DNA from 2 places in the Variovorax sp. dw_954 genome. Region 2 is predicted to be linked to the other one. Evidence: predicted binding sites of a transcription regulator. Region 2 holds the regulator's gene; the other holds the start of a gene.
What was found. Region 2 encodes HrcA, which represses chaperone genes, less so after heat shock. Its sites were predicted from a motif close to TTAGCACTCNNNNNNNNNGAGTGCTAA; they were not measured.

Region 1: groES (co-chaperone GroES) is a predicted target of HrcA. The motif match lies at 1,665-1,691, and genes of this name have one in related genera.

Annotation. Positions count from the first base shown of each region.
Region 1 is NZ_JAAVVD010000001.1:487,878-491,281, forward strand. Features, by position in the region: gene groL (chaperonin GroEL) at 1-1,259, opposite strand, end outside; gene groES (co-chaperone GroES) at 1,289-1,579, opposite strand; gene HB681_RS02175 (ABC transporter substrate-binding protein) at 1,825-2,814, shown strand; gene HB681_RS02180 (aminotransferase class I/II-fold pyridoxal phosphate-dependent enzyme) at 2,836-3,404, opposite strand, start outside.
Region 2 is NZ_JAAVVD010000006.1:177,237-180,640, forward strand. Features, by position in the region: gene HB681_RS12235 (bifunctional (p)ppGpp synthetase/guanosine-3',5'-bis(diphosphate) 3'-pyrophosphohydrolase) at 1-509, shown strand, start outside; gene greB (transcription elongation factor GreB) at 473-1,051, opposite strand; tRNA gene HB681_RS12245 (tRNA-Arg) at 1,168-1,244, opposite strand; tRNA gene HB681_RS12250 (tRNA-Ile) at 1,340-1,416, opposite strand; gene hrcA (heat-inducible transcriptional repressor HrcA) at 1,458-2,462, opposite strand; gene HB681_RS12260 (NAD kinase) at 2,491-3,387, shown strand.

The DNA.
Region 1 (3,404 bases), on a different contig from region 2:
AGCAGAGCCACGCCGCCGCCAGCCACAACGCCTTCTTCCACTGCAGCGCGGGTGGCGTGCAGGGCGTCTTCGACGCGAGCCTTCTTTTCCTTCATTTCGACTTCGGTGGCAGCGCCAACCTTGATAACGGCAACACCGCCGGCCAGCTTGGCCACGCGCTCTTGCAGCTTTTCACGGTCGTAGTCGCTGGTCGCTTCTTCGATCTGAACGCGCACTTGCTTGACGCGGGCTTCGATGTCACCAGCAGCGCCAGCGCCGTCGATGATGATCGTGTTTTCCTTGCTGACTTCGATGCGGGCAGCCTGGCCCAGATCGGCCAGGGTGACCTTCTCGAGCGTCAGGCCGACTTCTTCGGCGATGACCTTGCCGCCCGTCAGGATGGCGATGTCTTCCAGCATGGCCTTGCGGCGGTCGCCGAAGCCAGGAGCCTTGACAGCCACGACCTTCAGGATGCCGCGGATCGTGTTCACGACCAGAGTAGCCAGGGCTTCGCCTTCGACTTCTTCGGCGATGATCAGCAGCGGACGGCCAGCCTTGGCGACTTGTTCCAGCGTCGGGAGCAGGTCACGGATGTTGCTGATCTTCTTGTCGAAGAGCAGGACAAACGGGTTTTCCAGGATCGCCGATTGCTTTTCCGGGTTGTTGATGAAGTAGGGCGACAGGTAGCCGCGGTCGAACTGCATGCCTTCGACGACGTCGAGTTCGCTGTCGAGCGACTTGCCGTCTTCAACGGTGATCACGCCTTCCTTGCCGACCTTGTCCATCGCGTCAGCGATGAGCTTGCCGATGGTTTCGTCGCTGTTGGCCGAGATCGAGCCGACTTGAGCGATTTCCTTCGACGTGGTGGTGGGCTTGGAAGCCTTCTTCAGCTCGGCGACCAGGGCCGTGACAGCCTTGTCGATGCCGCGCTTCAGGTCCATCGGGTTCATGCCCGCTGCGACCAGCTTGAAGCCTTCGCGAACGATGGCTTGTGCCAGGACCGTGGCGGTCGTGGTGCCGTCACCAGCGTTGTCGCTGGTCTTGGAGGCCACTTCCTTCACGAGCTGGGCGCCCATGTTCTGGAGCTTGTCCTTGAGTTCGATTTCCTTGGCGACGGACACACCGTCCTTGGTCACCGTCGGGGCGCCGAACGAACGCTCGAGCACCACGTTGCGGCCCTTGGGGCCCAGGGTCACTTTGACTGCGTTGGCCAGGATGTTGACACCCTCGACCATGCGTGCGCGGGCTTCGCCGCCGAAGACTACGTCTTTTGCTGCCATGTTTGTTTACTCCAATGAGGATGGGTTGATTACTTCTCGACGACTGCGAACAGGTCGTCTTCCTTCATGACGAGGAGCTCGTCGCCATCGACCTTGACGGTCTGGCCGCTGTACTTGCCGAACAGGACGCGGTCGCCGACCTTGACGCTCATCGCGCCCAGTTCGCCCTTGTCGTTCTTCTTGCCAGGACCGACGGCCAGCACTTCGCCCTGGTCAGGCTTCTCGGCGGCGTTGTCGGGAATGACGATGCCCGAGGCGGTCTTGGTTTCGCTTTCAATGCGCTTGACGATCACGCGATCGTGCAAAGGACGAAGTTTCAATTGCATCTCCTGATATGGATAGAAACGGGGTTGAATCCGGGCGCCAGCGAGGTTGCCGGCTGCCGATCGACCCAAAGGGGTGCTGTTAGCACTCACCTTGAGCGAGTGCTAATGATAAGGGCATTTTTTGCGGTTTCAAGGGGCTGGAAGGGGCTTTCGCCGCCGTGGCTCCAGTACGTTGGAACGCGCGTACTCCGTGGCATGATGGCCGGGCGCTCCCCCTACCCGGCAGAAAGGTGGTGCGAATGATCGACAGACGCGGATGGACGAAGGCGGCATTTGCAGCGATCGCGCTCGGCGTGCCGCTCGTCAGCGCATCGCAATCCGGGGAGCAGATCCGTCGAATCGGATTCCTGTCGGGAGGCCCGCGGCCCCCCGACGGCCTGGCTCCGGCGCCGTTGCGAAACGCACTGGACGCTGCAGGCAGCGCCGACGGCAGGCGGATCGTCTACGAGGCCCGCTGGTCCCAGGGGCACCCCGAGCAGTTGCCGGGCCTGGCCGCGGAACTGGTCGCGCTCAAGGTCGACGCCATCGTGACGGTGGGGGGACCCCCCGCGGCAGTGGCCAAGCAGGCAACGAAGACGGTGCCGGTGGTCGTCATCAACGCCGGCGACGTGGTCGAGACGGGCCTGGTGGCCAGTCTCGCCCATCCGGGCGGCAACATCACGGGCATCGACGACCCGGCGGCAGTGCTGAGCGCCAAGCGGCTGGAGTTCGTGAAGGAACTCGTTCCCCGCGCCCAGCGCGTGGCGGTGCTCTGGAACGCCGGCGACGGCGCGATGACGCTGCGCTTTCACTCGATCGAGAAGGCCGCGCCGGTGTTGGGCGTAGCGATCGATCCCCTGCCAGTGCGCGAGCCGGACGATTTCAACGTGGCGCTGGCCGCCATGAACAAGGCACGGCCCGACGCCGTGATGATGATCACCGACGCCCTCACGATCCTCAATCGGAAGCGCGTGATCGACTACGCGGCAATGCAGCGCATCCCCGCAGTCTACGAATATGCCGCCGAAGTCCGCGCGGGCGGCCTGCTGTCGTACGGCGCGGACGCCGGCGAGAACATGGCTCTGGCGGCGGACTACGTCTACCGCATCATCAAGGGCGCCAAGCCCGCCGACCTGCCCGTGGCGCAACCCAAGCGCTACCACCTGACGATCAACATGAGCACCGCCAGCAGCCTCGGCCTCTCGATCCCGACCTCGCTTCTCATTCGCGCGGACGAGGTGATTCCTTAGGCGCAGCGTCCCGCGCCATCTTCAGGCGACCACCGGCCCCAGTGTGTCGTCAAGCGCTGCCTTGATATCCGCGATGAGATCCGCCGGATCCTCCAGCCCGATCGACAGGCGCATGTGACCGTAGGTCTGGAACGCGTCCGGATAGGCGCTGGAGCCGCGACGCGCATTCTTTCCGACGTGCACGATCAGGGAAACATCGTGGCCGAGGGACACCGCCGAGACGATCAGGCGCAGGTTCGCCACGAAGCGGTTCTGCAGTTCGGGCCCGCCGTCGACGGCAAAGGCCATGACTGCGCCATATCCTTCGAACTGGCGTGACGCCAGGTCATGCTGCGGGTGCGATGTCAGTCCAGGGAATGCCACGAACGCGACGCGAGGGTCCCGGTCCAGGAAATCAGCCACCCTCTGCGCCGTGGACAGGTGCTTCGACAAGCGCAGCGGCAGCGTGACGGAGCCGCGCATGATCAGCCACGCATTGAAGGGCGAGATGGAGCCCCCGACGTCGACGAGAGCGTCGTTCTTCAACTGGCGAACCAACTCCGCGCGGCCGATCACGGCGCCACCCATCGCATCGCCATGCCCGTTGATGT
Region 2 (3,404 bases):
CGCACGAGACCGTCTCGCAAGGCGGTGTCACGCTCGACGGCAGCGAGAACTCGTCGGTTCGCTTCGCGCTGTGTTGCCGGCCCATTCCAGGCGATCACATCGTCGGCTACCTGGGCCACGGCGAAGGGCTCGTCGTGCATACCGACGAATGCGGCGTCGGCCAGCGCCTGCGGCACCGCGACAGCGAACGCTTCTTCGCAGTCGAGTGGGCCGAGGAACCGGTCCGCGCCTTCGAGACCGGCGTGGTCGTGACGGTGCGCAACGACAAGGGCGTGCTGGCCCGCGTGGCAGCCACGCTGGCCGAGGCCGAGGCCGACATCACGCATGTCGAGATGGCCGATGAGACGCCGCAGGATTCGACCGACCTGCGCTTCGTGATCGCGGTGCGCGACCGCGCGCATCTCGACCTGGTGCTGCGCGCCGTGAAGCGGACGCCGTCGGTGCTGGTCGCGAACCGCGTGGTGCCCGCGCCCTATTCGGCCGACCCGAGCGCACCGGGCGCCGGGTAGCGCACCGACAGCACTTCGATCTCCTGCGCGCCACGCGGCGTGACGAGCTTCACCACATCGCCCTCGCGCGCCTTCAGCAGCGCCCGGGCAATCGGCGAAATCCAGCTCACCTGCGCTTGCTGGCTCTGGGCTTCATCGATGCCGAGGATGGTGACGCTGCGCTCCTCGCCCGCGGGATCGGCGTATTCCACTGTCGCTCCGAAGAAGACCTGGTCGCTGCCGTGATGCACGGACGGGTCCGTCACCTCGGCCACTTCGAGCCGCTTGGTCAGGAAGCGGATGCGGCGATCGATTTCACGCAGCCGCTTCTTGCCATAGAGGTAGTCGCCGTTCTCGGACCGATCGCCGTTCTTTGCCGCCCAATGCACCGCCTCGACCACCTTCGGCCGCTCCTCGTCCATGAGGCTGAGCAACTCGTCACGCAGCCGTGCATAGCCTTGCGGCGTGATGTAGTTCTTGCCGCCTGGCGGCAGCGGCGGCAACCCGCCGTCCGCGCCATCGTCGTCGTCGGCGTCCGACTCTTTGGTGAATGCTTTGCTCATGGCGCCATGCTAAGTAAAAGCCTTGCCCCTTTGGCCATGGTGAACACCAGCCCCAAGGGCTGAGTTGCCGCGCAAAAAGAAAAAGCCCTCAACTTTCGTTGAGGGCTTTTGAAGAGTGGTGCGGCTGGCAGGAATTGAACCCACGACCCCTTGGTTCGTAGCCAAGTACTCTATCCAACTGAGCTACAGCCGCACAGCTTGCGATTATAGCATGTACTTTTCATGACATTCCCAACAGGGCGAAATGATTTCGTAAATGCCTTCCTGCGCAGTCCCGCAAGACCGGACTGGTAGGCCGTGTTGGACTTGAACCAACGACCAAAGGATTATGAGTCCTCTGCTCTAACCAACTGAGCTAACGGCCCGCGCGGCCGGGATTCTAGTCGGCGCCCCGTGGCCTTCTGGATTACTTGCGTCCGCTTAACGCATTGCTCACCAGTCGCGACGTGATGTCGACGATCTGGATCATGCGTTCATAGGGCATGCGCGTCGGCCCGATCACGCCGAGCGTGCCGACGACCTGCCCATCGACTTCATAGTTGGCGCTGACCACGGAGAGCTCCTCGACGGGCACGAGCTGGCTCTCGCCGCCGATGAAAATGCGCACGCCTTCGGCCCTGCTCGACGAATCCAGCAGCCGCATGAGTTGCGCCTTCTGCTCGAACAGGTCGAACGCGCGGCGCAACTGGCCCATGTCGCTGGAGAAGTCGCTGACCGACAGCAGGTTGCGCTCGCCCGACACCACGACTTCATCCTGCGCCTCGGTCAGCACCTCGCTGCTCACGACCACGGCTGCCTGCATCAGCGATGCGATCTCGCCGCGCAGCTTTTCCACTTCCGATTGAAGCCGATCGCGGACCTGCTCGATCGACAAGCCGGCAAAGTGGGTGTTGATGTAGTTGGACGCCTCGATCAGTTGCGATGGGGTGTAGTCCGTCTCCGGAAAGATCACGCGGTTCTGCACGTCGCCATCGGGCGACACGATGATCACCAGCAGGCGACGGTCCGACAGCCGCATGAACTCCAGGTGCCGGAACACCGACGGCCGCCGTGGCGCCATCACGACGCCCACGAAATGCGAAAGGTTCGACAGCAGCTGCGCCGCATTGGCGATCACCTTCTGCGGCTGGTCCGGCGAAAGTGGCGGTGTCGTGAAAGGTTCACGCCGGCTGGTCAACATGGTGTCGACGAAGAGCCGATAGCCGCGCGCCGTGGGAATCCGTCCGGCGGACGTATGCGGACTGGCGATCAGGCCCAACTCTTCGAGGTCGGACATCACGTTGCGAATGGTCGCTGGCGAAAGCTCCAGCCCCGGCGTTCGCGACAAGGTGCGAGAGCCCACGGGTTGGCCGTCCGCGATATAGCGTTCAACCAGAGTCTTCAGCAGTAGCCTGGCGCGGTCGTCCAACATCTGGCAATTTTAATGTTGTAATTTGGTCATGACCCCTCGCTTCCGGCACGTCGCCCTTATTGGCAAATACCAGGCGTCCGGCGTCCGCGCGCAGGCCGATGCACCCGACAGCGTGACCTGCGAGATCGCCACCTTTCTGGAGAGCCAAGGCTGCGAAGTCGTGGTGGAGCAGTCGGCCGACGAATCGGCCGGTTCTGGCCGCTATCGTGCCCTCACGCTGGACCAGATCGGCGAGCAATGCGACCTGGGCCTCGTGGTGGGCGGCGACGGCACCATGCTGGGCGTCGGACGCCAGCTGGCCCGCCATGGCTTGCCGCTGATCGGCATCAACCGCGGCCGGCTCGGCTTCATCACCGACATTCCGCTCGACAACTACCAGGCCACGCTGATCCCGATGCTGGCCGGCGAATTCGAGGAAGACCATCGCAGCATGATGCATGCGCAGGTGTTCCGCGACGGGCAGGTCGTCTTCACCGCCTACGCGATGAACGACGTGGTGGTGAATCGCGGCGCGACCTCCGGCATGGTTGAACTGAGCGTGTCGGTGGGCCGGCACTTCGTGGCCAACCAGCGCGCGGACGGCCTGATCATCGCGACGGCCACCGGCTCGACGGCCTATGCGCTCTCCGCCGGCGGGCCGCTTCTCCATCCGGCGATACCGGGCTGGGTGCTCGTCCCGATCGCGCCCCACACCTTGTCGAACCGGCCGATCCTGCTGCCCGACGCGGACGAGGTCACCATCGAGCTCGTGGCCGGCCGCGACGCGAGCGCCAATTTCGACATGCAGTCGCTGGCATCACTGCAGCATGGCGACCGCATCGTGGTGCGTCGCTCCGACTACCGCGTGCGCTTCCTTCATCCCAAGGGCTGGAGCTACTTCGACACGCTGCGCAAGAAACTGCATTGGAACGAAGGCGGATCGTGAGCCACCTCACTTCCCCG